Regions from separate parts of the Gordonia sp. GONU genome, predicted to be linked through region 2. Evidence: predicted binding sites of a transcription regulator. Region 2 holds the regulator's gene; the other holds the start of a gene.
What was found. Region 2 encodes LexA, which represses DNA repair genes until DNA is damaged. Its sites were predicted from a motif close to CGAACANNTGTTCG; they were not measured.
Positions count from the first base shown of each region.

Region 1 (10,158 bases), on a different contig from region 2:
TACCGAGAGGAACCCATGCTGGAAACCAGATTCACCACCACATTCGGCATCACTCACCCCATCGTGTGCGGTGGCATGACCGCGGTCGGCAAGGCCGAACTCATCGCGGCGGTCGCCGAGGCCGGGGCGCTGGGCTGTCTGACCGCGCTCACCCAGCCGACCCCGGAGGATCTCGTCAAGGAGATCGCGCGCGTCCGCGATCTCACCGACAAGCCGTTCGGGGTCAACCTCACGATCCTGCCGACGGTGGAACCGGTTCCCTACGACGAGTACCGGGACGCGATCATCGACGGCGGCGTCAAGATCGTGGAGACCGCGGGTGCCAATCCCGCACCGCACCTGCCCGCGTTCAAGGCGGCGGGGGTCAAGGTGATCCACAAGGCCGTCGCGGTCCGTCACGCGCTCAAGGCGGAGAGTCTCGGCGTGGACGCGATCAGCATCGACGGCTTCGAATGTGCGGGTCACCCCGGTGAGGACGACGTGGCGGGGCTGATCCTGATCGCCGCTGCGGCACGGAAACTCAGCATCCCGATCGTCGCCTCGGGCGGCTTCGCCACCGGATCGGGCCTCGCGGCCGCGCTGGCCCTCGGGGCGGACGCGATCAACATGGGCACCCGTTTCGTCGCCACCACCGAGGCGCCGGTGCACCAGAATGTCAAGGATCAGATCGTCGCCAACGACGAGCGTTCGACGATCCTGGTCTTCCGCGAGTTCCGTAACACGGCTCGGGTGGCACGCAACGCGATCTCCGAGGAGATCGCCGAGATCGCCGGACGTGAGGGCGCGACCTTCGCCGACGTCGCACATCTGGCCGCGGGCGAACGCGGGCGACGCGAGGTGCTCGGCGAGGGGAACATGGACGGCGGCATGTGGTGGGCCGGTCAGTCCCAGGGTCTGATCGACGAGGTCCTCAGCTGCCGCGAGGTGATCGATTCGATCATGGCCGATGCCGAGGAGATCATCGGCAAGCGACTCCCCTCGATGCTCGGCAACTGACGCCGCCGGGACGCGACAACGACGCAGCCCCCGAGGCATCGACAGGAGCCTGACTGCGGTTCCGTTCCCGCCCGGTGACACTGGGCGGGAACGGAACCGGTTGGGCGGCCAGTGTTTTCACTGTGGAGTTGTCAAGGTACGGATGCGGTCCCGGCTGGTGGCCGGGTGCCTCTGCTGGTTGAGTAGGTGAGGAGCTTGCGACGATCCGTATCGAAACCTGCTGCGCGAGAGTCTCTGTCAGGCGGCGATGTCGTCGAGTCGCATGGTGCGTCGGTTGTAGGCGGGTAGGGCGCGGCGTTGTGGGTCGATGTCGGCGGGTGGGATGAGCCAGGGGTGGCGGTCGTAGCCGAGGATGATGTCCCAGCCGTTGTGGTGGACCTGGGTGTGGCAGCGTTGGCAGAGTAGGCAGCCGTTGTCGAGGTCGGTGTCGCCGTTGTCGGTCCAGTGTTGGATGTGGTGGACCTGTGTGTGTGAGGGTGGCGCACCGCATTTGATGCAGGTCTGGTCGCGGATGATGATTGCTTTGCGTAGGTGGGCGGGGAAGAGTCGGCGTTCGCGGCCCATGGCCAGGGGCACGGTTTCGTCGTCGATGATGATCTCGGTCAAGGAACCGTCACACGACAGTTGTCGGGCGATGGCGTGGGTGACAGAGCCCGTCCAGGGGAGGAATGCTGGGTTGCCGCCGTCGGCGGGGATGGTCAGTGCCACTTGGGTTCTGGGAGTGCCTATGGTGTCCATCGCGGCGCCCATGGCTGCCTGATCCAGGAGCACTTCGAGTGCGTCTGCTCGTCGTTGGGTGGCCGAGCGTCGATCGGGGGAGCCGTCGGGTTCGGGGCGCGGTGTGCTGCGTTCGTCGATCATCGCGATGAATTTCTCGCCCACGACTTGGGTGACGTTGGCGTGGATCTCGACGCGACTGTCGTCGGTCGTGTGGTGGGAGAGCGTGTCCAGGGTGCGGTCGTCGCTGGCGGGGATGCCGTTGTCGGAGGTGTCGGCGATGGTGTTGCCGATGGTCTGGGCGTGTCTCTGGAGGTCGGTCGGGGTGGCACCAGACAGTGCTTGGGTGAGGAGTTCGGTTTCGTAGATGGCGTGGTCGTCGGCGGAGAGCTCTGTGGGGGAGCGTTTCTCGATGGTCGACATGCCGCGCACGATGGCGTCGACGACCTCGGCGGAGAGGCGTCCGTCGGCGGCGTAGGCCTCGACCTTGCTCAATGTGCCCATCGCGTCGGCGATGCGGGTGGTGCGTGTGGAGACTGCGGGTGCGAATCCCATCTCGATCAACAGTTTCTTGGTGGTCGACCCTGCCTTCTGTGCAACGTGTAGGTCATCGAGTTTTTCTGCATGCGTTGCGATCTGGTGGTCGGCGACGTTGCGTATCAACCGCCAGAACTCTAACTGTTCGAAAGTTGTTCGGCCGGTGGGGTCGTCGGTGGGTGGGGTGATCTCGATGAGCTGATCGAGGATTGCGTCGAGTGGAGTCGTGTCGGTGTTGATCATGACGGCAGCCATCCCTCTTCTGAGGTGTACAAGCGGTGAGTGGGACCGTCGTTGACTGCTGCTCTGTCATGAATGTTCTGTGTCTTCAGTTTTACATCGGGGGCCTGACAAGAACTGTGGACGGGTTGCACCGACGGTTTTGCTCGATGAGGTGGTCGAGAAGTGTGGTGCGGTCCGCCATGACTCCAAGGTACACGAACGCATGTTCGAATGCGAGGTTTCTCCACAGTTCGCTGCTGGGTCAAACCGGCTGTATGACAACATCGTTCACTGATGTGAACGAACTGGGCAAACTGTGAACACCTGCACCTGCGGGCGCAGCGGATGGGCGAGTTGGAAATGATGTCGCGTGCGACATCGATGTGGGTTCGCGGCCGTCAGTTGACGCCGGTTACCCCTGGTTGATGTCGCACGCGACCTCAATCGGGTTGCCGTGCACTGGGGCTGCGGGTGTGGATCCTGCAGAGTTGGTCGGGTGGGGTGAATTCGCGTCCATCTCAGTGGTTTCCGAGGGCAATGTGCCCTCCGGTGGTGCTCACGGGGACGAGTTTGTCCGGAGCTTGCGGCGGAGGACGCGTCTCGAAGGGTTGGCGACGTCGGCTCACCAGGCCTTCGAGGCTCGTCGCTATCGCTCCTCGCACCTCAGGCAGCAGAGGAATGGCTATCGCTCCTCGCGCCTCAGGCGGCGAGGGGGTGGCTCGTCGCTCCTCGCACCTCAGGCGGCGAGGGGGCGGCTCGTCGACTTTGATGCGCTCCTTCGTCGCTTACTCAGCCCGGCGGCTATCGCTCCTCACGCCTGAGGCAGCATTGCTGACACTAGGGAGTCGCCCGCGACGGGGGACCGAGGTGGGGGAGTTCGCCGGGTGCGAGCCGGCGGAACACCCGGTGGCGCTCACCGGCGTAGATGTGCTCGCCCTCGATCAGGCCCGCGTCGTCGATCGGCCACAACACGGTGGTGCGGTGACCGACGAGATAGAACTCCTCGGGTGAGACCGGTTCTCCTGCTTCGGTTTCGGTGACCCCGAGTTCGCTGCCGAGGATCGCATAGTGGAAGTCGCCCTCGGTGACGACGCATTTCTCGTCGACGACCACCCGGTGGATGACATAGTCCAGGCGATTGCGGTCGGCGGCCTGCAGCCTGCGGTACCAGTCGACGACCTCGTCATATCCGGACGGCCCGACGCTGTCGGACGCGCCCCAGACGACGTACTCGGGTTCGGGGACGAGGGTGGCCATCAACGCGGGCATGTTGCCGGCGACCTCCTCGACCACGTGCCGCGCCACCACCTCGAGGTTTCGCCGGCGGATCGGATCGGATTCGGCGGCGATCCGGTCCAGCAGCGGTTGCCAACCCGGGGTGCTCATCATTGCCTCACGGAAGCGGTTCCGCCGGTGAGGACCTCTTTGTCGTCGCGTCCGCGCACGCGGAAACCGACGGAGTCGTCCTCGTGCCGCCACACGTCGACGTCGAGGGTGTCGCCCGGCCAGACCGGACCGGCGAATCGCGCGGACATCGACGACAGTGCGGCGTCCTTGCCGACGACCTCGAGGACGGCGCGCCCGGCGAATCCGAAGGTGCACAGTCCATGGAGGATCGGCTGGGACATCCCGGCGCGGGCGGCGAAGGCGGGGTCGGAGTGCAGGGGGTTGTAGTCCCCGGAGAGCCGGTAGATGAGGGCCTGATCCGGGCGGGTCTGGTAGCTGATCGTCTTGACCGGGCCGGCGACCTGCTTCTGGGCGGTGTCATCCGCGCCGGCGGGTCCGCGTTCGCCGCCCCAGCCGCCGACGCCGCGGATGAACAGGCCGGCGGAGCTGCGCCACAACGGAGTTCCGTCGGGGGAGGTGCCGGTGGTCTGGGCGACGATCAGCGCGGCCTTGCCCTTGTCCCACATCTCGGTGATCTCGGTGACCGCCTCGGCCTCGCCGTCGACGGGGATGTCGCCGAGGATCTCCACCCGCTGTTCGGCGTGCAGCAGTTTGGCCCAGTCGAACCGGCCGGCCGCCTTGAGGACACTGAAGTCGACGCCCAGGGTGACCGGCATGGTCGGCACCATCCGCTGCTCGACGCCCTTGGTGTTGTTGGTGGTGAACGCCAGGTCGTCGGTGCCGGCGCCGACGCCGAGTGCGTAGAGCATGCAGTCGCGCGAGGTCCACGACACCTTCTTGGGTGTCGACCGGGCGCCGATGGCACCGGGATCGAAGGGGGTGAGCTCTCGACTCGAGGATTCGGACACGGTAATCGCCTCTCGCATATGAAGTCCCGCGAAGAAAGTCGCGTTATAAATATTCTAATAGTATAGCATCGGGGTGTTGGCACAGTCGTCACAATGACCAGGGAGTGCGATGACGATCGATCCGCAAGTACTGGCTGCACAGATTCCAGCAGCACCGGTTCCCTCCGAGCCGATAGCCCGGCGACACGTGGGCAAGGTCGTCCTCATCACCGGGGCGGCGCGCGGCATCGGGCGTGCGCAGGCCGTGCGCTTCGCCGCCGAGGGGGCCGACATCATCGGCCTCGACCTCTGCCGTGACCTCCCGACCACCGGATATCCGGGGTCGACGCCCGAAGACCTCGCCGAGACTGCTCGTCTGGTGGAGGCGCAGGGACGACGCGTGGTCACCGCCGAGGTCGACGCCACCGACTACGACGCGCTGGCCGACGCGGTCCAGCGCGCGGTCGGCGAACTCGGCCGGCTGGACGTGGTGAGCGCCAACGCCGGGATGACGACCGCGGCGCCCGCCTGGGAGATCTCGGTGGAGAACTGGCGTGCCACCATCGACAACAACCTCAACGCGGCCTTCTTCACCGCGAAGGCGACCATCCCGACGATGCTCGAGCAGGGGACCGGCGGTGCGATCGTCTTCACCAGTTCGGTGGCAGGGCTGACCGCCCTGCCCATGATCGCCGACTACGTGGCCGCAAAGCACGGCGTCACCGGCCTGGCCAAGTCGCTCGCCAATGAGCTGGGCGCACATCGTATCCGGGTGAACTCGGTGCATCCGTACGGAGTGAACACCGACCTCAACCCGCCGGACCTGGGTGTGGCGATGGCCACCCGGCCCGACCTCGCCCCGCTGCTCTATCCGACGCTGCCGGACGGTCGAAGCGAGCCCGAGGACATCGCGGCGGCCGTCGCGTGGATCTGCTCCGACGAGGCGCGTCACATCACCGGGATTCAGCTGCCGGTGGATCTGGGGCGGACCAACCGCTAGTACGGAACCCGAAATGGCCTCGCCGGCGCCTCAGCGCAGGCGAGGCCGTTTCGTCAGGCGATGTCGTCGTCGAAATCGTCGAAGGACAGTCGGTAGCTCATGTCGCTCTCGTCGCGCGCGCCGGGGATGTCGTAGGCGGCGCGACCGCCGGTCAGCAGCTGCGACGAGGGGCGGCACTGGTTCCACTCGACGGTGATCTGGCGACGCCAAATGCGCCAGATGCCATCGCGTTTGGTGAGCTTGTCGAGGTAGCGGCCACCGGTCACGTACTCGTGTTCGCCATTGAGAGTGCCTTCGGCGCGGGCCTTCTCGGCGTACTCCTCGTCGAAGAACTTGCTGACCGAGTCCCAGCCGCCGGGGATTCGGTGGTATCCGAACAGCAAGGATTCGGAATATGCGCGGTCTCCGTCGATGGTGACGAGCTCATTGGTCACATGGTGTACCGAGTAGGTGGTCTGGGCCTTGATGCGAGGCACCATGAAGTCGGCGAACTCGTGGGCGTTGCCGTCGAAGGTTCCATGCGCGTCGGTGGCGTCCTGGTGGTACACCGTCTTGAGCAACTCGGCGTCGCACCGGTCGATGGCACGCGCATAGCGGTGCAGGACCTCGATGATCTGCTGGCGGTCGTACACCAGCTGGAGGGTGGCCTCGGGCGACGACGGCTGGGCCTGGGGTTCGAACAGCATGTGATGCCTTTCCTCGTGCGGTGCGGCGGTTTCGGCCGACGCGGATATTGTCGCGTGATAAATACTCTAGTACTCTACTTTTATCTCAAGGGCCCAATGGCCGAGAACCGATAGTGAGGCTTCGATGACCCAGACCATCCCGGCAGTCGACTACCTCGTGGTGGGCGACGACCCCCACCTCGTGTCGAAGGAGTGCGCGGATTGTGGCGCACTGTACTTCGACCGGCGGAACGCCTGCGCGAAGTGCTTCGGCACGAACTTCGGCACCCGCCGGCTCTCCAACGAAGGCATCGTCCGCGCCTACACCGTGGTCCAGCGTGGCTCGAAGTCCGGCCCGTACACGTCGGTGGTGGTCGAGCTCCAGGGCGGCGGCATCGTCAAGGCCAATCTGATCGGTGTCACCGACCCGGCACGGATCGAACCCGAGATGAAGGTGCGGTTGGTGACCTTCGAGGCGGGCGTCGACGACGACGGAACCCAGGCCGTGGCCTTCGGATACGAACCGATCGGAGCATGAACATGACCGACGACATCTGGATCATCGGCACCTCGATGACGAAGTTCGGCCGCTTCGCCGAGCTCGACCTGCTCGATCTCGCCTCCAAGGCAACGCTCGAGGCGATCGCCGACTCGGGTCAGTCGCTGGCCGACATGGGCCTGCTCGCCCTCGGCAACGTGTACGAGGCCAACTCGCACAACGGGCAGCGTCTGCAGAAGCAGATCGGCCAGACCGGCATCCCCGTCTACAACGTCGTGAACGCCTGTGCCACCGGGGCGACCGCGGTCCGTGTCGCGATGATGGCGATCAAGGCCGGCGAGTGCGACATGGCCCTCGCCGTCGGCGTCGAGAAGATGGGCAAGATGGGGATGCTCGGCAACGCTGCGCGCAAGGCCGGGGAGAAGAAGGTGTTCACCCCCAAGGGCCGCTATGGCTCGGTGGTCAAGACCGAGGGGCTCCTCGGCACCGGCCTCATGCCGGGTGTGTTCGCCCAGGCCGGCACGGAATACGCTCTCGCACATGGGGTGACCGCCGAGCAGTTCGCCAAGGTCGCGGTCAAGAACCATCTCCATTCCACGCTGAACCCGCTGGCCCAGTACCGTAAGGAGTTCTCCCTCGAGGAGGTCCTCGGTGCCGAGGTGATCAGCTACCCCAACACCCTGCCCATGTGCTGCCCGACCGGTGACGGTGCGGCGGCGGTGGTCCTGGTGTCGGGTGCCAAGCTCAAGACCCTCGACCCCGACGTGCGCAAGCGTGCGGTCAAGGTCTCCGCGTCGGTGATGACCTCCGACCCGTGGGTCGAGGGCGGCCAGGTGCAGCCCGACGTCAACACGCTCACCCGGCTCGCGGTCGACCAGGCCTACGAGGCCGCCGGTCTCGGGCCGGACGACCTCGACCTCGTCGAACTCCACGACTGCTTCGCCACCGCCGAACTCATCCACTACGACAACCTGCGGCTCTGTGAGCCGGGCGGTGCCGGCGACTTCATCGACTCGGGTGCTCCGATGCGCGACGGCAAGACGCCGGTGAACGTCTCCGGCGGACTCCTGTCGAAGGGGCATCCGATCGGTGCGACCGGCATCGCGAACCTCTACGAGGTCGCCACCCACCTCCGCGGGGAGGCCGGTGACCGCCAGATCGAGGGCGCCAAGGTCGGTCTGACCCACGTGATCGGCCTGGCATCGGCCTGCGCCGTTCACATCCTCGAGAAGCCCGCCGTCTGACCGGTCGAACCGACTGAACCGCCGACCCGCCTGAACAGGTCGACAACCCAAGAGGGAGTAGTGATGTCAGGACCGCTCGACGGCGTGCGCGTACTGGAGATCGCCAGCGCCGCACCCGCGCCGTTCGCCTGCATGATGATGTCGGACCTCGGTGCCGACGTCGTCACCGTGGACCGGCCCGCCAAGCCCGGACGCACCCCCCGCCGTCCGCGGGATCCGCTGGTACGCGGCCGGCGCTCGGTGGCCGCCGACCTCAAGACGCCGGAAGGAGTCGCCCTGGTGCGGCGGCTCGCCGCCTCCGCCGACGTGCTCGTCGAGGGCTTCCGTCCCGGCGTCATGGAGCGGCTGGGTCTGGGTCCCGCCGACCTCGAGGCGGTCAACCCCGGCCTCGTGTACGCGCGGATGACCGGTTACGGACAGGACGGGCCGTTCGCGTCCCTGGCGGGCCACGACATCAACTACATCGCGGTCGCCGGCGCGCTCGACCCCATCGGTCGCGCCGGTGAACGTCCGCTCGCGCCGCTCAACCTGGTCGGTGACTTCGGCGGCGGCGGAATGCTTCTCGCCGTGGGAATCCTGGCGGCACTGCACGAGCGGTCGACCTCCGGCAAGGGCCAGGTCGTCGACGCCGCCATGGTCGACGGCGCGGCGCTGCTCACCGCCTTCGTCCACGGCGTGAACGCGGACGGGCACTGGTCGCACGAGCGGGGCACCAACCTGCTCGACGGCGGTGCCCCGTTCTACGACACCTACGAGACCTCCGACGGCGGTCACATGGCCGTCGGCGCGCTGGAGCGTCGTTTCTACGCCCAGCTGCTGATCGGGCTCGGCCTCGACGGCGAGGATCTGCCCGGACAGCTCGATCGCGACGGCTGGCCGACGCTCCGGGCCCGATTCGCCGAGGTCTTCGCCTCCCGGAGCCGCGCCGAATGGACCGAGGTGTTCGCCGGACTGGACGCCTGTGTCTCGCCGGTGCTGTCGCCGTGGGAGGTCGCCGAGGCCGAACATGTAACGGCACGTAAAGGATTCGTCCAGATCGACGGTATCGACCAGCCGGCGCCCGCACCGCGTTTCAGTCGGACCCCGGCGTCGGTCCCCACCGGCCCCCGGGTGCCGGGTGAGGACACCGAGGCGGTCCTGGCCGATTGGGTGCCCGCTTCTCGGATGTCCGGGTCCGCGGCGGGTGGAATCATGAGCGACGGAGAGGTGGCCGCCAGATGACCGGTGCGGCAGTGACAGATACAGACGTGACCGGTGCCGCGGTGGATCTGGAGGTCCCCGAGACCGTGGAGCAGGCGCGGGTCGGCTTCCGCGCCTGGATGACCGAGCACGGCGCCGAACTCGAGCAGTTCCGCCGGACCGGTGGCGAGGTCGCGGAGATCTTCGAGCGGCTGCGTCTCCTGCAGCGAATGCTGTTCGACGCCGGATGGATTCGCCTGGGGTGGCCGACCGAGATGGGCGGCCTGGGTGGTGCGCCGATCCTGCGTAGCATCATCAGCGAGGAACTCGCCGCCGCGGGATATCCGCCGCCGTTCTCCTTCGCGACCCAGGAGGTGCTCGGCCCGGCGGTCGCCGAGTTCGCCCGGCCCGAGCTGGCCGCCCATGTGCTGCCCCGGTTGCTCAGCGGCCAGGAGACGTGGTGCCAGGGATTCTCCGAGCCCGGAGCGGGTAGCGACCTGGCCTCCCTGCGCTTGAAAGCCGTTGCTGTCGAAGGTGGTTGGCGAGTCTCGGGCGAGAAGATCTGGACGAGTTGGGCCCAGCTGGCCGACCGGTGCGTCCTCCTGGCCCGGACCGGTGCCGTCGACTCGGGTCATCGCGGCATCTCGGCCTTCCTGCTCGACATGGACACCCCCGGCATCACCGTGAGCCTGCTGCGCAGCATGAACGGCGACGACGAGTTCTGCTCGCTGTTCTTCGACAACGTCTTCATCCCCGAGGACCGTCTGCTGGGCGAACCCGACGGCGGCTGGGCGGTCACGATGCACGTCCTCGCGGGCGAACGCGGCGCGGCGGCCTGGCAGCGTCAGATCTGGCTGCGCTCCCG
Region 1 covers NZ_JANRHB010000019.1:71,470-81,627, reverse strand. The annotation lists gene NWF34_RS16825 (nitronate monooxygenase family protein) at 16-996, shown strand; gene NWF34_RS16820 (HNH endonuclease signature motif containing protein) at 1,234-2,493, opposite strand; gene NWF34_RS16815 (nuclear transport factor 2 family protein) at 3,310-3,861, opposite strand; gene NWF34_RS16810 (MaoC/PaaZ C-terminal domain-containing protein) at 3,858-4,727, opposite strand; gene NWF34_RS16805 (mycofactocin-coupled SDR family oxidoreductase) at 4,837-5,706, shown strand; gene NWF34_RS16800 (nuclear transport factor 2 family protein) at 5,760-6,392, opposite strand; gene NWF34_RS16795 (Zn-ribbon domain-containing OB-fold protein) at 6,517-6,909, shown strand; gene NWF34_RS16790 (thiolase family protein) at 6,906-8,114, shown strand; gene NWF34_RS16785 (CaiB/BaiF CoA-transferase family protein) at 8,178-9,335, shown strand; gene NWF34_RS16780 (acyl-CoA dehydrogenase family protein) at 9,347-10,158, shown strand, end outside.
Region 1: the regulator LexA is predicted to act here: its motif matches at 2,689-2,702, upstream of NWF34_RS16820 (HNH endonuclease signature motif containing protein).

Region 2 (10,158 bases):
CATCGTTCGTCGATCCCGTCGATCACGGTCGCCGGCTACACCAACGCCGGCAAGTCGAGTCTCGTCAACGCCATGACCGGCGCCGGTGTCCTCGTCCAGGACGCGCTGTTCGCGACGCTCGACCCGACAACCCGGCGCGCCACCCTCGACGACGGCCGGGCCGTGGTCTTCACCGACACCGTCGGTTTCGTCCGCCACCTGCCGACCCAACTCGTCGAGGCGTTCCGGTCGACGCTCGAAGAGGTCGTCGACGCCGATCTCCTCCTGCATGTGGTCGACGGATCGGATCCGTTCCCGATGGAACAGATCTCGGCCGTCCGTCAGGTCATCGGCGAGATCGTCGCCGAGGAGAAGGTCGAGGCGCCACCGGAACTGTTGGTCATCAACAAGATCGACGCGATCGACGGCAACCGGCTCACCGAGCTGCGCGGTGCGGTGGGTGTCGACGCGGTCTTCGTCTCGGCACGCACAGGTGAAGGACTGCCCGAACTGTTCGACCGGGTCCGCGAGTTCGTGGGCCGCGAGGACGTCGAACTCACCATCGAGGTGCCGTTCTCGCGCGGCGACATCGTCTCGCGGATCCACAGCGAGGGCGAGGTCCTCGACTCCGAGCACACCGAGTCGGGCACCACCATGAAGGTCCGCGTCCCGGCCGCTTTCGCGGGCGAGATCGCGGACCTCACGGTGTAGACCTGCTCAGCCGGCGTCCGTTCAGTCGGCATCCAGATCGGTCTCGACGAGGGTGACGATCTTGTCGAGCGCTGCCTGATCCTCGGCGGTGACCACGACCTTGGCGCCCTTCTCGGCGCCGAGGGTCATGATCATCAGTGCCGAACCGGCGTCGACCGGGTCGCCGCCCTCGAGTTCGAGGGTCACGGTGCTGCCGGAGTCGGCGACGGCCTCGGCGATGATCGTGGCCGGCCGGGCGTGCAGGCCGACGGCCGATCCGACGGTGGCGGTGGTGCTGGGCATGGTGCCTCCTGTGTTGCTGGGGTATTCGGTTGTCGTGCTGGATGAAACGTCGGGTATGAGTGGGTCTGGGATCAGGCTGCCACGGCCTCGAGGTCGGCCGCTGCCACCTCCCTGGTCCTGCCGAATTGCTTCGCCGCGGTCACCGCGACCGCGCTGAGCACGGTGCCGGCGACGAGGGCCACGAGGAACAGCACCCAGTTGTTCATGGCGAAGAAGACGAAGATGCCGCCGTGTGGGGCGCGGAGCTCCACACCGAACGCCATGATGAGCGCACCGGACAGTGCGCCGCCGGCCATCATCGACGGGATGACGCGGAACGGGTCGACCGCGGCGAACGGGATGGCACCCTCGGAGATGAACGATGCGCCGAGAAGCCAGGCGGCCTTGCCGTTCTCGCGTTCGGGTTCGGTGAACAGCCCGGGACGCAGCACCGTGGCGAGGGCCAGGGCGAGCGGCGGGACCATGCCGGCGCACATCACCGCGGCCATGATCTGGAACTGTGCGGGACCGGCGGTCGCCGCGTCGGCGATACCGGCGGTTGCGAACAGGTAGGCGGTCTTGTTGACCGGACCGCCGAGGTCGAAGCACATCATCAGGCCCAGCACGATGCCGAGGACGACGGCCGATCCGCCGGACATGCTCTCCAGTCCGGAGTTCATCTGCTCGGTCAGCCAGGCGAGCGGCTTGCCGAGCACCATGTAGAGCAGTCCGCCGACGATCATGCTGCCGAACAGTGGGATGACGACCACCGGCATCAGTCCGCGAGCCCACTGCGGGACCGGGAGCCGCGAGATCCACAGACACGCGGCGCCGGCGATGAGACCGCCGATGAGTGCGCCGATGAAGCTGGCGCCGACGGAGAGGGACACGATGCCCGCGACGAAACCGGGGGCGATGCCGGGGCGGTCGGCGATGGCGAAGGAGATGTAACCGGCGAGGACCGGGACGGCGAGTCCCATCACCCCCGATCCGATCGCGAAACTCACCGCGCCGAGGTACTGCAGGAGCCCGCCGGACGGCAGATCCCAGACGCTGTTGTTGAGCGCGATGTAGACGGCGTCGTTCAGGGACCCGGCGCTGTCGAGGGTGCTGTTGGCGATCTCGTACCCGGCGAGCAGGAAGCCGAGCGCGATGAGCAGGCCGCCCGCCGCGACGAACGGGATCATGTAGCTGACACCGGTCATGAGTGCCTGACGAGTGCGCGCACCGAGTCCGACACCCGACGACGCGCCGGTCTCGGCGCCCTCGGTGCCGCCGTCGTCGGTCACCCGCGCCGCGTCCGGGTTCCGTCCGGCCGCAACGGCTTCGGCGATCATCGCATCGGGTTCGTTGATGGCTCGTTTGACGCCCGAGGCGATCACCGGCTTGCCGTGGAAGCGACCCTTGCCCTTCACCCCGATGTCGGTGGCGAAGATGACGGCGTCCGCGTTCGCGATGACCTCGGGGTCGAACGGCGTGGTGGCCGACGAGCCCTGGGTCTCCACCGCGAAGTCGACATCGGCACGGTCCGCGGCGTACCTGAGCGCGTCCGCGGCCATGTAGGTGTGCGCTATTCCGGTGGGGCAGGCGGTGATCGCGACGATGTGCGGCCGGTTCTGCGCCGGCGTCCGGGCGGTGACCGGGGTGTCCGTGGCCGGCGCCATCGGCGCTGCCGGGGAAGTGGTTGCGGTCGTGGTCTCGGTCTTCTTGGCGTCGGGATCGATGGCCTCGGTGACCAGTTCGATGATGCGTTCGTCGTTCTCGGCGGCGCGGAGGGACGCGACGAAGTCGGGGCGGACCAGCGAACGCGCCAGGGAGCTCAGCACTTTCATGTGCGCCGCCGCACCGCCCTCGGGGGCGGCGATGAGGAAGACGAGGTCGGCCGGCCCGTCGGGTGCCCCGAAGTCGACCTGGCGCGACAGTCGCGCCATGGCAAGGCTCGCCGTCGTCACCGATGCGGTGCGCGCGTGAGGGATGGCGATGCCGCCGGGGAGCCCGGTGGCCGACTTGGCTTCCCGCTCGAGTGCCGCGCGGGCCAGATCGGCGGGGTCGGTGGTCCGTCCGGCAGCGGCCAGGGCGTCGGCGAGGGTGGTGATGACGGCGGCGGGGTCTGCACCGGCGTCGACGTCGAGACTCACCGTCTGGGCGGTGATGATCTGCTCGGTCATGGGATGTCCTTCGGCATGGAGAGGGGCGGAGTGGTCGGGTGCCCGGTGGGGGATTCGGTTCAGTTCATCGGGGCGGCCCCGGAGAGTTCCGTGACCGTGACCCCGGACAGGTCGAGGTGGTGGGGGGTGGGGGAGGAGGTGCCCGCCAGTGCGGCGGCGGCCGAACCGTAGGCGACGGCGGACCGCAGACAGTCGGGAGCCGACGCGCCACGCGTCTGCGCGACGAGGAATCCGGCGAGGGAGGAATCACCCGCGCCGACGGTGCTGCGCGGAACGGTGGGTGGCGGCGTCGCGCACCAGACGCCCGCCGCGGTGGCGAGGACCGCGCCCCGTGCCCCGAGCGTGGCCAGCACGGCGCCGCCGATCTGCTCGACGAGCGCCGTGGACGCGGCGACGATGGGACGGAGGTCGTTGCGGGAGAGCGATTCCCGCAACTCTGCCGGATCGGTGCCGGTGAGTTCGGCGAGTTCGTCCTCGTTCGGCTTGATCAGGTCGACTCGTCCGGCGGCGGCCGCACGCAGCGGTGCTCCCGAGGTGTCCACCGCCACGCGGCAACCGGCGGTGACCAGGGCGTCGGCGACGGTCCGATACCAGTCCTCCGGTACGCCGGGCGGCAGTGATCCGCACAGCGTGACCCAGTCCGCGCCGTCCGCGTAGGTGCGGATCAGTGCGCTCAGCGCGGCCAGTTGAGCCGCCGTCAGGCTGACGCCCGGGGCATTGATCTTGGTGGTGGTGCCGTCGGCTTCGGCAATGGTCACGTTCGAGCGCACCTCGCCGTCCACGGGGACCGCGTCGTAGGGGAGTCCGAGCTCGTCGAGGGCGGCGAGCAGCGGGTCGCCCGCACGCGCCGGGAGCAGTGCCCGGGTCGGTAGTCCGGCGGCGGCGACGGTGCGGGCCACGTTGACGCCCTTGCCGCCCGGTTGGGCGCGGACCACACCGGCTCGCTGGACCTCGCCGCGCCGGAGCGGGGTGTCGAGTTCGAGGGTGCGGTCGACGCTGGGATTGGCTGTGACGGTGAGGATCATGCGATCACGACCTCGACGCCGCGGGCGGACAGGGCGGCCGAGAACCTCGGATCGATACCGGAGTCGGTGATCAGGACGTCGATGTCGTCGATGCCGGCGAATCCCGACAGCTCCTCGCGCTCCATCTTCGAACTGTCGGCGAGGACGACGACGCGTCGGGCCGCGGCAACCATCGCCGCCTTCACCGCCGCCTCGTCGGGGTCGGGCGTCGACAGACCGTGCGCTTCGCTGAGGCCGTTGGTGCCGATGAATGCGGTCGTCACGCGCAGCCGTCCCAGTGCGGCGACCGTCTCGGCGCCCACCGTGGCCTGGGTGAGTCCGCGGACGCGACCGCCCAGGGCGTGCAGACCGTCCGCATGGCGGCCGGCGAGCAACCCGGCGATCGGCAGGCTGTTGGTGATCAGCGTCAGATCGCGGTCCCGCGGCATGACCTCCGCGGCACGGAACGTGGTGGTGCCGGCGTCGAAGAGCACCGATCCGCCGTCGGGCGGCAGGAAACGGAGGGCGGCGCGGCCGATGGCGGCCTTCTCCTCGATCTGTTCGGTCTCCCGTTCGGCGATGCCGAGTTCACCGATCACCCGCATCACCTCGGGGCGGACGGCACCGCCGTGGACGCGCTGCAGGTGCCCGCCGCGTTCGAGAACGGCCAGGTCGCGCCGAACCGTCTCGCTGGTCACGTCGAACTTCGCGGCGAGCTCGGCGACCGAGGCGCGCCCTGCGACGCGAACCTCCTCGGCGATGGCCTGCTGTCTCTCCTCGGCGTACACACCGGCTCCGTTCTGATCGTTCCTGCTCACTCGGCCACCGCGAAATGTGGGAATATGTGGCTTTGAATGTTGTAGTAACTGTGTTTACGCCTTTTTATGTTGACAAGTCAAGCCAAATTTGTAACCGTGGTCACATGACGCAGATTCTGACGGGGACGCCGGTCGTCGGTGGTGTGGCTCATGGACCCGCACTGTGGCCGGGACGCCGTCCCGACCACAGTGCGGAGGCGCTCGGCGCCGGTGTCGAGATCTCCGAGGACCAGCGCCCGGAGGAGGTCGCACGATTCACTGCGGCGGCAGGCGTCGTCGCCGCGCGACTCCGTGAGCGCGCGTCGCAGAACACCGGCGTCGCCGCGGAAGTACTCGCCGCCACCGCCGGACTCGCGGAAGACCGCGGCTGGATCGGTGCGGCGTCGGCCCTGATCGCCAGGGGTACGCCGGCACCGTCGGCCGCCGTTGCCGCCACCGAACAGTTCGCCGCGGTGTTCACCAAGCTGGGCGGCCTGATGGCCGAGCGGGTCACGGACCTCAACGACGTCCGCGACCGCGTGCTCGCCGAGCTCCTGGGACTGCCCGAACCCGGGTTGTCCACGCCGGAGGTGCCCTCGATCCTGCTGGCCGACGACCTCGCACCCGCCGACACGGCCGGCCTCGACCCCACCACCACGATTGCCCTCGTGACGCGACTGGGTGGGCCCACCAGCCACACCGCGATCATCGCCCGTCAGCTCGGCATCCCGTGCGTCGTCGCGGTGTCCGGACTCGTCGGGATCGATGCGGGTACGGCGATCCTCGTCGACGGCACCACGGGTGAGATCGCCGTCGACCCCGATGACACCGCCGCGCGAGCCCGAGTCGAGGAGTATCGGCGTCACGCCGCTCGCGTCGCCGGATGGTCGGGTCCGGGTCGCACCGGCGACGGGGTGGAGGTGGCGATCCTGGCCAACGTCGCCGACGGGTCGTCGGCCCGCGCAGCAACCGATCACCCGGTGGAGGGTGTCGGACTGTTCCGTACCGAATTGGCCTTCCTCGAGCGCGCCGAGGAGCCTTCGGTCGACGAGCAGGCGGGCATCTATCGCGAGGTGCTGGACGCTTTCGACGGCCGCAAGGTGGTCATCCGCACCCTCGACGCCGGCTCGGACAAGCCGCTGCGCTTCGTGACCCATCCCGACGAGGCCAACCCGGCACTCGGTGTGCGCGGCGATCGAATCGCCTTGGCGCACCCCGAGATCCGCGCGCGCCAGCTCGACGCGATCGCCCGGGCGGCGCTGGAGGCCGACGCGCAGCCGTGGGTCATGGCCCCGATGATCGCCTCACCCGCCGAGGCGGCGACATTCGCCGCGCAGGTGCGCGAGCGTGGACTCGTCGCCGGTGTGATGATCGAGGTTCCCGCCGCGGCGATCCTGGCCCCGGCGATCCTGGCCGAGGTGGACTTCGTCTCGATCGGCACCAATGACCTCACGCAGTACACGATGGCCGCTGACCGAATGTCCGCCGAGCTCGCATCGCTGACCGATCCGTGGCAGCCGGCCGTGCTGCATCTCGTCGCAACGGTCGCCCGGGCCGGACGTGATCAGGGCAAACCGGTGGGCGTCTGCGGAGAGGCCGCGGCCGATCCGCATCTCGCCTGCGTGCTGGTCGGACTCGGGGTGACCTCGTTGTCGAGCGCTCCCGTCGCGGCGCCCGCGGTCGGCGCCCGGCTCGGCGCGGTCACCCTGGCAACCTGCGAAAACGCGGCGGCGGCCGCGCTGGCCGCCACCGATCCGGCTGCAGCTCGCGCGGCGGTCGCCGCGGTACTCGACAGTGACGAGGTCAGACTCGCCTCATTACGGTGACGACCTTGCCGAGGATGACGGCCTCGTCGCCCGGGATCGGGTCGAACAACTCGTTGTGCGGCATCAGCCAGACATGACCCTTCTGGCGTTTGAAGGTCTTGACCGTGGCCTCGCCGTCGATCATCGCGGCCACGATGTCGCCGTTGTCGGCCACGTTCTGCTGGCGGACGACGACCCAGTCGCCGTCGCAGATCGCGGCGTCGATCATCGACTCGCCGACGACCTTCAGCAGGAACAGCGATCCCTCGCCGACGAGCTCCCGGGGGAGTGGGAACACGTCCTCGACGGCTTCCTCGGCGAGGATCGGTCCGCCTGCGGCGATCCGGCCGAGCACCGGTACGAAAGTGGGTTCGGGCAGTGCTCCGCCGGTCGGCGAGGTCGGCGTCGGGGGTTCGCTCGGCGCGATGTTCACCGCCCGCGGACGGTTGGCATCACGTTTGAGAAGGCCCTTGCGTTCGAGCGTCCGCAGCTGATGGGCGACCGAGGAGGTCGAGGTGAGACCCACCTCGTCACCGATCTCGCGGATGCTCGGCGGGTAACCGCGTTCTCGCACGGATTTGCGGATCACCTCGAGAACTCCGCGCTGCCGCGGCGTCAGCGACGCCTCGGCAGCCGCCATGTCCGCCGGGGTGACGGGCTCGTCGGCGCCCCGCGCTCCGGTGCGCTTACCGCCGTCATCGCTCATGATCGGGTTCCTCTCGATTCCGAACGTGCTGGTAGATCGCTTGTCTTTCGACGAGCCTAGCCGAGAACGCCGACCGCATCAAACATTTGTTCGACGTGTCGCGAGACAATTGTCGGAGTGCCGTGCTACAAATCGAACATCAGTTCATCGAACGGATGATCGACATTCGAACAGTTCGACCGGGACGACGCGGTCCCACTCACGAACACCGTTCGACCGGATACACGGAGGGCACCATGCGCACCGCCACTCTCATCGACCCCGTCCACCTCGACCCCGCCCGGCACGACCCCGCCCGGCACGGCGGTCCCGTCCGCGGCGACGTCCTGGAGCGTCCGCGCCCGACACGTCGGGGAGACGCCCGGCGGCCCGTCGACAACCGTCCGGTGCCGGAATCGGCGGTCCGGGTCCGCCGCGTCGCGTCCACCCAGTGCGCGTCGCCGGTGGGTATGCGCGGTCGTGGACCGGTGGTCCCGGCGTGGCGTCCCGCCGAGGCGGCTCCCGCGGCCGTCATCCGCCGGCGTCGCCGCACGGCGACCGCTGTCCTCGCCGGCGTCGCGCTCGCCCTGGCCGTGTGGGTCATCGCGGTCGTCGGCCAGAACTACGCCGCGTCGGTCACGCCTGCCGCGGTCGGCACCGAGGTCGTGCACGTTCGGTCGGGTGACTCGCTGAGCACGATCGCCTCGCGGGTCGCCCCCGAGATGCCGCGTGAGGCCGTCGTCGACGAGATCATCCAGCTGAATGACCTCGCGTCGAGCGGGCTGCGCGTCGGCCAGCCGCTCCTCACCCCCCGGTACCACTGAGGCCGGGCGGTATCCTCGATGCCACAGGGACCAGCCGAGCACCGGCCCGGCATGCGGCGCGGCTGCATCAGAGCGTCCCGTGACCTGCGTGAGGATACGATGCGCTGCCCCTTCTGCAAGAACGACGACACCAAGGTCATCGACTCGCGTGTCGCTGATGAGGGGCAGGCCATCCGGCGCCGCCGCTCCTGCGTGGAGTGTGGGCGACGCTTCTCGACCGTGGAGAGTGCGGTCCTCTCGGTGGTGAAACGCAACGGCGTCACCGAACCGTTCAGTCGCGAGAAGGTGATGCGAGGTGTCCGGCGCGCATGCCAGGGGCGCCACGTCGCCGAGGACGCTCTCGCCCAGCTCGCCCAGCAGGTCGAGGACACCGTCCGCGCCAGTGGTTCGGCCGAGATCCCCAGCAATGAGGTGGGACTCGCGATCCTGAAGCCGCTGCGGGACCTCGACGAGGTCGCCTACCTGCGCTTCGCGTCGGTGTACCGGTCCTTCGACTCCCTCGAGGACTTCCAGCGCGAGATCGACGACCTCCGGGCCGCTTCAGCCGAGTCGGTCAAGAGTTCGTAGGACCCGCTTCTCCGACACCGGGAACGCGGTGCCCAGCCGTTCGGCGAACAATCCGACCCGCAGCTCCTCGACGAGCCACTGCGCCTCGTCGTTGACGTGCGCTTTCCGGTGTTCGGGTACCTGGGCCAGCCGCTGCGCCCACCGTTCGGTCACGCGGTCGATCACGGCGACTCCGGCCTGATCTCGCGCGGCGGAAGCCGGGAGTGCCGTCAACCGTGCCTCGGCGGCCGCGAGGTAGCGCGGCACGTTCTCCAGATGATGTCGCGGAGTGGCGGCCACGAATCCGTCGAAGACGAGGTTGTCGAGTTGTTCGGCGACGTCGTCGGCGGCGAGCGAACCCGCATGACGGTCGATCGCGGCGCGTACCGGCGCCACCGAGCCGAGCGACTCCACCGCGAGAGAGAAATACTCCGGAGCCGACTCGGTGATCCGTGGACGGATCTTCTCCGTCAGGGTGCGGAACGCCTCGGGTGAACGCACGGCGGACGCGGTCCCGGCGTGAAGGCCGGCGACGACGTCGCGGATCGCCCGGCGTGTGCAGTCGGCCAGCAATGTATCGAGATCCGCATAGGGACTCTGGCTCAACGCCAGCCGGCCGGCGGCGCCGAGCGAACTCGCCACGCGCCGGTGCAGTGGCGGGATCGCCAGGTCGAGGAGCGCGACGATCCCCCTCTCCGCCAGGCGATCTCGGGCCTGCTCCGACACCGCGTCGATCACGACCACCCCGCGTGTACGTCCGGCGTCGTCGGTGATCGCGTCGACGGTCGGGTACCTGGTGAGGCGCTGACCGGCGATGTCGACGGTCCGCTGCGCGGCGAGAGTGCCGATGCCGTCGTCGGTCCAGCTGCGATACAGCGTGCGTTTCACCGTCTTCGACGCCGCGGGCGTCGTCGCACGCTGAAGCTCGTCGATCGAGTCGGCACGCGCGGTGATCCGTCCGTCGTCGTCGGCGACCGCGAAATGCATCCGCAGATGGAGGGGAATCCGGTCGAGGTCGAAATCGGCGGCGGTGACCGTCATCTGGGTGATCGTGGTGAGTTCGCGGGCGAGCCCGACCGCGAGCGGTTCGCTGCGAGGCGTGAGACGGGCCAGCGCCAGGTCGGCGAACCGCTGGGCGGGGGACATCGACTTGCGCAACCTCTTGGGCAGCGATTTCACCAGTGCGGTGGCCAGTTCCGACCGCATCCCGGGCACGGACCAGTCGAAGCCCGCCGACCGGACGTGGGGCAGCAGTGCGCGCGGGATGATCACGGTGACACCGTCATCGGGTGCGCCGGGTTCGAACCGGTAGCGGAGCTCGAGTCGGGTGTCGCCCTGCTGCCACGCACCCGGATAGTCGGTCGGTGCGGCCTCGGCG
Region 2 covers NZ_JANRHB010000001.1:210,330-220,487, reverse strand. The annotation lists gene hflX (GTPase HflX) at 1-690, shown strand, start outside; gene NWF34_RS00980 (HPr family phosphocarrier protein) at 712-972, opposite strand; gene NWF34_RS00975 (fructose-specific PTS transporter subunit EIIC) at 1,044-3,119, opposite strand; gene pfkB (1-phosphofructokinase) at 3,179-4,144, opposite strand; gene NWF34_RS00965 (DeoR/GlpR family DNA-binding transcription regulator) at 4,141-4,911, opposite strand; gene NWF34_RS00960 (phosphoenolpyruvate--protein phosphotransferase) at 5,046-6,746, shown strand; gene lexA (transcriptional repressor LexA) at 6,724-7,431, opposite strand; gene NWF34_RS00950 (LysM peptidoglycan-binding domain-containing protein) at 7,668-8,234, shown strand; gene nrdR (transcriptional regulator NrdR) at 8,334-8,801, shown strand; gene hrpA (ATP-dependent RNA helicase HrpA) at 8,775-10,158, opposite strand, start outside.